DNA from 4 places in the Mesobacillus sp. QJM3NY_10 genome. Region 1 is predicted to be linked to each of the others. Evidence: predicted binding sites of a transcription regulator. Region 1 holds the regulator's gene; each other region holds the start of a gene.
The links. The regulator Rex, encoded in region 1, represses fermentation and respiration genes when NADH is low (regulators of the CRP and FNR family bind a similar motif). The targets are predictions, from matches to a motif close to TTGTGAAATATTTCACAA.
Positions count from the first base shown of each region.

Region 2: AC0VX7_RS04505 (cytochrome ubiquinol oxidase subunit I) is a predicted target of Rex. The motif match lies at 1,126-1,143, and genes of this name have one in related genera.
Region 3: AC0VX7_RS14470 (formate/nitrite transporter family protein) is a predicted target of Rex. The motif match lies at 883-900, and genes of this name have one in related genera.
Region 4: qoxA (cytochrome aa3 quinol oxidase subunit II) is a predicted target of Rex. The motif match lies at 994-1,011, and genes of this name have one in related genera.

Region 1 is NZ_CM149675.1:254,765-256,969, reverse strand. Features, by position in the region: gene AC0VX7_RS01425 (CPBP family intramembrane glutamic endopeptidase) at 1-322, shown strand, start outside; gene AC0VX7_RS01420 (YdiK family protein) at 326-526, shown strand; gene AC0VX7_RS01415 (redox-sensing transcriptional repressor Rex) at 550-1,215, opposite strand; gene moaC (cyclic pyranopterin monophosphate synthase MoaC) at 1,244-1,738, opposite strand; gene AC0VX7_RS01405 (ABC-F family ATP-binding cassette domain-containing protein) at 1,917-2,205, shown strand, end outside.
Region 2 is NZ_CM149675.1:889,681-891,885, reverse strand. Features, by position in the region: gene AC0VX7_RS04505 (cytochrome ubiquinol oxidase subunit I) at 1-1,101, opposite strand, end outside; gene AC0VX7_RS04500 (peroxiredoxin) at 1,335-1,946, opposite strand; gene AC0VX7_RS04495 (hypothetical protein) at 2,063-2,205, shown strand, end outside.
Region 3 is NZ_CM149675.1:2,875,375-2,877,579, reverse strand. Features, by position in the region: gene AC0VX7_RS14475 (endonuclease MutS2) at 1-615, shown strand, start outside; gene AC0VX7_RS14470 (formate/nitrite transporter family protein) at 917-1,753, shown strand; gene AC0VX7_RS14465 (XapX domain-containing protein) at 2,108-2,205, opposite strand, start outside.
Region 4 is NZ_CM149675.1:2,404,732-2,406,936, reverse strand. Features, by position in the region: gene AC0VX7_RS12165 (oxidoreductase) at 1-477, opposite strand, end outside; gene AC0VX7_RS12160 (hypothetical protein) at 609-773, shown strand; gene qoxA (cytochrome aa3 quinol oxidase subunit II) at 1,061-2,086, shown strand; gene qoxB (cytochrome aa3 quinol oxidase subunit I) at 2,076-2,205, shown strand, end outside.

The sequences.
Region 1 (2,205 bases):
CGGCCCTATATTAGAAGAAATCGTCTTCCGTAAAATCATTTTCGGCAGCCTGCATAAGAAAATGAATTTCTTCTTTTCCGCACTAATCAGCTCTGTCATTTTTGCGCTTGCCCATATGGAGCCGGAGCACGTGATCCTATACTCAGCGATGGGCTTCACCTTTGCCTTCCTTTATGTAAAAACAAAGCGGATCATCGTGCCAATCATTGCCCACGTTACAATGAATACAATGGTTGTCCTGCTTCAATCCGTATTTAGGGAAGACATTGAGAGAATGATAAAAGAAGCAGAGAAAATACAAAGCTTTATTGGGGGATTTTAAGTTATGAAGCAATCGCCTTTATTTTCAGGCATTGTCTACATCTTGTTAGGCAGCTTATTCACCTATTTCGCCATCCAGAATGTAAACGAGACAGGCTGGGGATTCTTTAGCTATTTGCTTGTAGCTCTTGCCACGTTCGACTTCGGGTCCGGCATCAGGATGATTATGTTCCATTTCAAACTGAAGAATGTACAGAAAAAATAGCTCCTTCATGAAGGAGCTATTTTTTATTCGACTGATTCAGTTGTTTCAGTATCTGTTGGATAATGTTTTAAGAAATAAATCAATGACTGCAGCTCAACCGCCAAATCAATGTGATGGATCCTGATCGACGGCGGCACATTCAGCCTCGCCGGCGTGAAGTTCAGGATTCCCTTGATATTCGCCTGTACCAATCGGTCTGTGATCGGCTGTGCTACGGCTGAAGGAACCGTCAGGATAGCTACCTGGATCCCTTCCTCGACGACAACCTTGTCAAGATCATCCATGTGATATATTGAGACTTCGCCGATTTTCGTGCCGACCTTTCCTGCGTCAACATCGAAAGCTATCTTGATTTTCGTATTATTATTCTTTGAAAAATTGTAGTTCATTAATGCTGTTCCCAGGTTTCCGACACCGATCAGGGCAACTTTCGTCAGCTCATCCTGGTCCAATGTCTTACGGAAAAAGGTTAGCAGGTAATTCACATTATAGCCATATCCCTTTTTACCTAAAGCCCCAAAGTAGGAAAAATCTCTTCGGATTGTTGCTGAATCCACCTTTACCGCTTCACTTAATTCCGCGGATGACACCCTTTGCTTCCCTGAAGAATGCAAGTTCAATAAGAACCGGTAATACAGTGGCAAACGTTTTGCGGTTGCCTGCGGAATCTTCATAGCATCATTCGTCATTCTCCATCCTCCACCCTGTCCGTTATTTCTATCTCAACTTTTCTTCTCTCTTGAAATCACCGTTTTTACCGCCGGTTTTTTCGACCAGATATGTCTTGCCAATCACCATGCCCTTATCAACGGCCTTGCACATATCATAAACAGTCAGCGCACATGCTGAAGCTGCTGTTAACGCTTCCATTTCCACACCTGTATTCCCTTTTGTTTTTACAGCTGCGGCGATATTTAAAATATAGTCATTACCATTTTGCTCCCAATCGAACGAAAGGTCAATGCCTGTCAAAGGAATTGGGTGGCACATCGGGATGATTTCGGATGTCTTTTTTGCCGCCATGATGCCTGCTACCTGCGCGACAGCCAGTACATCCCCTTTTTTCATCTTATTTTCAGTGATTCTACTATATATATCTTCGTTCACGGTTATGCTTGAATGGGCGACTGCCGTACGGACCGTCTCCGGCTTTTCACTGACATCGACCATCTTCGCTCTTCCCTCTTCATTAAAATGCGTAAATTCTGCCATGTTAAAGCTCCTTTCTACCAAATAATACACTATTTTATAAAACTTGTGTGTGAACTTTGTTTCAGTGTTCACAATACACAGGGAATTTTTTACACCTTACCACCTATAGCAGTTCGCACATATTGCCGTGCCTATATTATTGGGTTACACTATCTCTAAGGCAATAGAGGTGAAAATAATGATTTTATTACAGGTGAATCAGCTATCAAAATATTTTGCTGCTGATCTTATTTTATCGAATATAAAGTTTGAAATACAGACCAATGACCGAGTAGCGCTTGTCGGCCGGAACGGGGCAGGAAAATCGACCCTGCTGAAAATCCTCGCCGGGTACGAATCTCATGACGGCGGCGAGATCATTCGCCCAAAAGGGACGATGATCGGCTATCTCGCGCAAAATACCGGGCTTGAATCCGAGAAAAGCATCTGGGATGAAATGCTAGCCGTTTTTGACCATCTGCACAGCA
Region 2 (2,205 bases), 630 kb from region 1:
GTAAGGAAGCAGCACCGAATAAAGAACCAGCTTCAAGTACCGAGGTGAGTTCTCCAGCTTATTTTTCCGGTAAAGGTACAAGCCGTACCAGGAAACAGCCAGAAAAAAGACTCCGAGTGCCACCATGACCCTGAAGGCGTAAAAGACCAGTTCCACATTCGGACGTTCATCCTTAGGAATATCCTTCAATCCAGTGACTTCGCCATCAAAAGAGTTTGTATAGAAAAAGCTGCCCAGTTTCGGTATGCTGATGGCCTCAAAAGCATTACGCTCGTTTTCCTGGTCGGGAATCTGGATCAGATGGAATGGCATGTCCTTTTGTGTTTCCCAGACCGCCTCCATCGCTGCGCCTTTTGCCGGCTGCATTTTCGCTGCGAACACACCTGACTGGTGGCCGATGAATGGCGTCAACGTTGCCGAAAATAGCGCCATGGCGAGACCGTACTTAAATGACTTTTTATAAAATGCAGTTTCATTTTTCCTAAGCAGATGATAAGCACTGATCGCCATCATGAAGAATGCTCCGACAATATAAGCACTCACAACTGTATGTACGAACATATACCAGGCATAAGGATTGGTGACAAGCTCTGAAAAGCTTTCCAACTCGACACGGCCATTGTTTAGGACATAACCGACTGGATTTTGCATGAAACCATTCGCTGTGATAATCCAGAGCGCCGAAATATTCGTGCCAAGGGCCACCATCCAAATCGAAATCGCCCGCAGCTTCGGTGAAAACTTATCCTTGCCAAACAACCAGATGCCCATAAAGGTCGATTCAAGAAAAAAAGCGACCAGTGCTTCTATCGCAAGCGGCGATCCGAAAATATCTCCCATATACTTTGAGTATTCGGACCAGTTCGTGCCAAATTGGAATTCCATCGTAATCCCGGTAATCACGCCAAGCACAAAGTTGATGGCGAACAGTTTTCCCCAATAATCCGCCATCCTTTTATACGTCTGGTCCAGGGTGCGCGCATACTTTGTCTCCATGATGGCCACGAGAATGACTAAACCAATCGTTAATGGAACAAATAAGAAATGATAAAACACCGTAACAGCAAACTGGATCCGACTTAATATCAGGACCTCTTCCATCATTGGTTCCTCCTAATTTTTAGTTTGTGAAATTTTTAACATAATCTTAATTCTATTTTAAAAAAACTTTGTGAGTGATATCGAAGATTTTTGTAGAGAATTTGTGACAATTTTATCCTTTGAGTGTGATGCTGGTCACAGACAAATAAGAAAAGCGTTAGCGACTTGGTCAGCCAAGACGAGCGCTGGAGCTGGACATAAAAAACAGGCCCTGTTTAACAGAGCCTGCTGGATTAAATATTCCCTATATTGGATGGGTCTGTACTGACTCCTTGCTGGCCGGGCACCCAGTTCGCCGGCACACCTTTGCCCGTTTGCTTGGCATATTCGAAAGCCTGCAGCATCCTTACGTGCTCAGGAAGATTGCGGCCGACATTCCCTGGATAGGTAAGCTTTGCCCTGATAATGCCCTCTGGATCGATGAAAACCGATGTCCTGAAGCAGGCTCCGGTCGTTTCATCTAGAACACGGTAAGCACGGCTGATGACTTGTGTCCTGTCACTTACCATTGGATACGTAACATTCTTCAATGACGGAGAAGTTTCCTTAAACACCTTGTGCGAATAAACACTATCTGTGCTGATGGCCAGCAATTCAGCACCCAGCGACTGGATATAAGGGTAAACAGCGGCGACCGCCGCCAGTTCTGTCGGTCAGACAAAGGTGAAATCACTTGGGTAGAAAAATAAAATGACCCACTTCCCCCGATAATCCTCGAGGTTAATCTTCTTTATGTCACCATTAATTAACGCATCTGCTGTAAAAAGCGGAGCCTGGTCATCACGGTTCGCGCAAAAAACAGTCGGGCACTCAACCAAATCTTGAGCGTACAATTTTTCGTTCATTTAAGCCGCCCTTTCTCTCATAAAAATTTGTATCTATACAATCATATGCAACAGATTTTTTATATTTCAGGTCCCAACAGGAAAAACTACAACGGACAAGAAAGGAGGGTTCATGAATGAGCAGAGGCAAAGAATTCAACCACAAGAAAAAAGGCCATCCTGGCGACCTGCCTTCAGGTGCACTGAAAGCAAAGCGACCTGAGACCGAAGCACAAGAAGATGAGGAATTTCTCGTCGTCCAGGAGGCATTCAAAAATCG
Region 3 (2,205 bases), 2.2 Mb from region 1:
ATATTTGCGACAACTCATTATAGCGAGATAAAAGACTTTGCTGACAATCATGAGGATTTCATGAATGGTTCAATGGAATTCAACATTGAAACACTAAAGCCCACTTACCGTCTGCGGATTGGAAAGGGCGGGGAAAGCCAGGCTTTTGCCATTGCGCTGAAACTTGGCATCCATCCGAAGTTGATTGAACGGGCCCATAATATAACCTACAAATCTGAGAATGATTACACTGCCTTATTTGCGAATGATCCTGCGGAGCTGAAAGCAAGAGAGCAGCAAATCATAGCAAACAAACACAAAAGAAAGAAGTCTTCTACAGTTGCGAAGCAGCCGGTAAAACGATTTGAAATGGGTGATAGTGTACATGTGCTAAGCTCAGGTGAGCTAGGGGTGATTTTTAAAGGCCCTGACAGTCAGGGTAATTATCTCGTCCAGGTCAGGGATCGTAAAATTGACGTCAATTATAAACGTTTGAAGCTGAATCTGCCTGCGTCAGAACTTTATCCAGAAGACTATGATTTCAGTATTATTTTTGAATCTAAAGAGCACCGAAAGCTGTTGAACCAGATGAGTAAAAAACATATTGAAGAGCGTGTTATAAGGGATGATACTTGATCCTATTTTGTTTTTGATATTGTAATTTTTGCAAGGAGAGCCTTATTGAAAAGGGCTCTTTTTTTCGTAATAACGATTGTTTATATTGCAACATTATTGGTAGCATCTAAAGGATTTCCCCTATATGTCTTTATGATTAGAATTCCGGTTTTATTAGAAACGCTATATATAAGGGATGAAAACGCTTCGAAAATAGACATAAACAGTTCATCGTGTTTACTATTAACAAACCCGGATTTCAGGTTTAAGATTAATCTAACAGTAAAAATGTGACTTTATTCACAAATAGAGGAGTCTTAAAATGAGTGAACAGCCAATGGAAGTAGCGATCGCCACAGCTTTAAAAAAGAAAAAGTATCTCAGGGAGTCCAAAGCAAAGTACCTGCTGCGGGCAGCGCTTGCTGGTGTTTATATCGGCTTTGGCATCATGGTCTCATACCGGCTGGGAGAATATTTCTATGATACTCATTCAGCAGCGACACCTATCGTTAGCTCGATCTTTTTCGGCTTGGCTCTTGTCCTGATTTTGTACGGGGGAGGAGAATTATTCACAAGCAACACAATGATGATGACAATCAGTTCATTAAAAAAAGCAACGACGTGGAAGGATACCATTGAAAATTGGATAGCGTGTTATTCCGGAAATTTGTTGGGAGCAGTATTCTTTGGACTACTTATTATGATGTCGGGCATTTTTATATCGCCAGAAAAATCGCAATACATGATGGAAACGGTGAGCATGAAGATGAACACACCTGCTTCTCAATTGTTCTTTCGTGCAATCCTGTGCAATTGGCTTGTGTGTCTTGCTGTATGGGTACCGTTTAATGTAAAAGGAGATGGAGCAAAAATAGGAGTCATGATGCTTTTGGTTTTTGCTTTTGTAGTGTCAGGATTCGAGCATAGTGTTGCGAACATGGTCCTCTTTTCAATTGCACTCTTTGTTCCCCATCCTGAAACTGTCAGCATTGCTGGAAGTATATTCAATCTAGTGCCTGTAACATTGGGAAATATAATAGGCGGAGGCTTTTTTGTGGGCACTCTATATGTCTACCTGAATGCCAAAGGGGTAGTTGGCGAAAAGAACAAAACGACAGCCCATTCAGTGTATGGACAAAATGCACTTAAGCGACTGTAAGCAAGAACAAAAAGCGCAAGCGCCTTGTTCAGCCCCGACAAGCGCTGGAGGGCCGACCAGTGAAGTCGTTCTTTGACTTCATTGGGCGGACCGAAGCGGCTCGAGGGGCTAGGCGCTGGAGCTAGATTAAAAAATTCTCCATGTATTTATCCACAACTAAATAATTTTTATAATTTCCTAAACGAAAAATAATCCACGGAGGAATCCGTGGATTTTTAGTTATCGCTATATTCGCATTGATTCTTCTAATAATGCAGCTCAAATTTAAAGATGATGGGCTCTGTTCGAGTGGGAGTAGGCTTTTATTACGTCATTTAAAGCTTACGAAAAGAGCCTATGCATATCTTCCTCCTGTCACCCTTTAAAGGAATTCAAGATCCATTCCCCGACAACACCACCTAAATAAACTCCTACAATTCCAAGGACACCTGCTAGTACAGGAGGTGCAGGAA
Region 4 (2,205 bases), 2.1 Mb from region 1:
TCCCCGGTGAGCGATACTGCTTAAAGTGACTACCCGGGATCCAGGGGTCTTTTTCAGAAGCGGCAGCAAGAGGCCTGTCAACGCAAAGTGGCCGAGGTGATTGCTTCCGAATTGAAGCTCGAATCCATCCTTCGTCTTGCCATATGGAGGGATCATGACTCCAGCGTTATTGATCAGTATATCAAGAGAGCTGTATTTTTCTATAAAAGCTGAAGTGAAATTGCGGACACTTGCGAGGTCTGCTAAATCCAGCTTCATTATTTCTACTGATGCTTCATGATTTCCTTGCACAATTGAGTCAACAGCAACCTTGCCCTTTTCCTCATTTCTCACTGCGAGTATGACATGTGCACCCTTTCCTGAGAGTTTCTTTGCCGCCTCATAGCCGATCCCGCTATTGGCTCCAGTGATAATAACTGTCTTGCCTGATAAGTTCTCCTTTAACATAAATACACCCCATTTAGTATGTAAATCGATTTCTCTAATAATATTGGAATATGAATTTTCTCTTCAATTATCTTATCACAATTGGTCTTATTAACCATTGAAATTATATTGAATATAATCCATACTAAACACATAGGAATTATTGGAGGGGTGTTGTTGAAATGAATCTTTCTGTTGAAAAATGCCCACGTTGTAAAGCAGCGCTGGAAGTAAAAGAAAATCCTTCATGCAAGGCGATTGTAATAAAGACTTGTCCGGCTGGCCACTATGAAAAAGAATTTCATCCAGCATTGGAAACATATATAGAAAGAATGAAAGTATCATAATCTTACGAAGCAGGGCCTCAATTTGAGGGCCCTGCTTTTTCGTCAATAGTTTATATTTTTAATTCACTAAGATGACAATTTTTGTTTTCATAATTTGTTCACATTTGTCTTCAAAACCGTAACAATTTCCATGTTAGAATAATTACAAATAAAACAGTGTGATATTTATCACACCTTTTGCCACAACTTACCGTTCATTTAAGGGTTACTTTCGACAAGTTTGTGAACAAATGAACATAAGTTTGTGATAAAATGAACAAGGTTGATATTTGAAAGGAGCTGCAGTGATGAAGAAATCAAAACTATTTTTGGTCTCCCTCACCTCGATCATGGCTGTGCTGTTGCTTAGCGGCTGTGAAAACAATATGGTGGTATTCAATCCAGAGGGGCCAATAGCAAGACAAATTCTTGAGTTAATCAACTTTTCGATTGCTCTGATGTTACTTGTTACAGTGGTTGTGTTCGGGCTATTCGGATTCATCGTCTGGAAGTACCGTGAGCGCAAAGACAATTTGGATTACGAACCACCTGAAGAACACGGCAGCACTGTGCTGGAAATAATTTGGACAGTGATTCCGATTTTGATTATCGTTGCTTTGACGATTCCTACAGTCAAAACAATTTACGCTATAGATGAAATCCCGAAAGGTTATGAGAATAAAGAACCTCTGATCATTAACGTTACATCTGCTGACTGGAAATGGATATTCAGTTATCCGGAGCAAGGAATCGAAACAGTCAACTATGTGAATATTCCTGAAGACCGTCCGATTGACTTCAGACTGACCTCAGCAGGCACGATGCAAAGCTTCTGGATCCCTGCTTTGGCGGGCCAAAAGTACACGATGGCGAAAGCTGAAACCCAGCTTTACCTGGTTGCAGATAATCCAGGGTCATATGTAGGCAAGAACACGAACTTTAACGGCCAGGGTTATGCGGGCATGGAGTTTGAAGTGCTTTCCCAGACACAAAAAGATTTTAATCAATGGATTAAAGATGTAAAGGAAACTGCTCCAAAAATGACTTTGGAGGAATATGAGAAGATGCTTGAGCCTTCCCACCTTGGACGCAAGACATTCTCAAACACACACCTTGAATGGGTTGACCACTCTGATCCACATTCAAAGAACTACACAAATCCAGAAATGTACGATAGAGGACATGGCTGGCCAGGAAAGATCTTTGAGGACAAGGACAATTACAAAAATAAAGATGGAAACAATGAGAGTTCTAATCATGAAAACAATGAAGATATGAACCATAAAGAATCTGAAACTGAAGATTCACACGGGGGTGACCACAGTGGGCATTAAATGGGATGAATTTTTCGTAACAGGTGATCCATTAATATTCGCATCACAAATCGGGATTGCCCTGACATTAGTTGGTGCATTAGCCGGTCTCACCTATTTTAAAAAATGGAATTACCTTT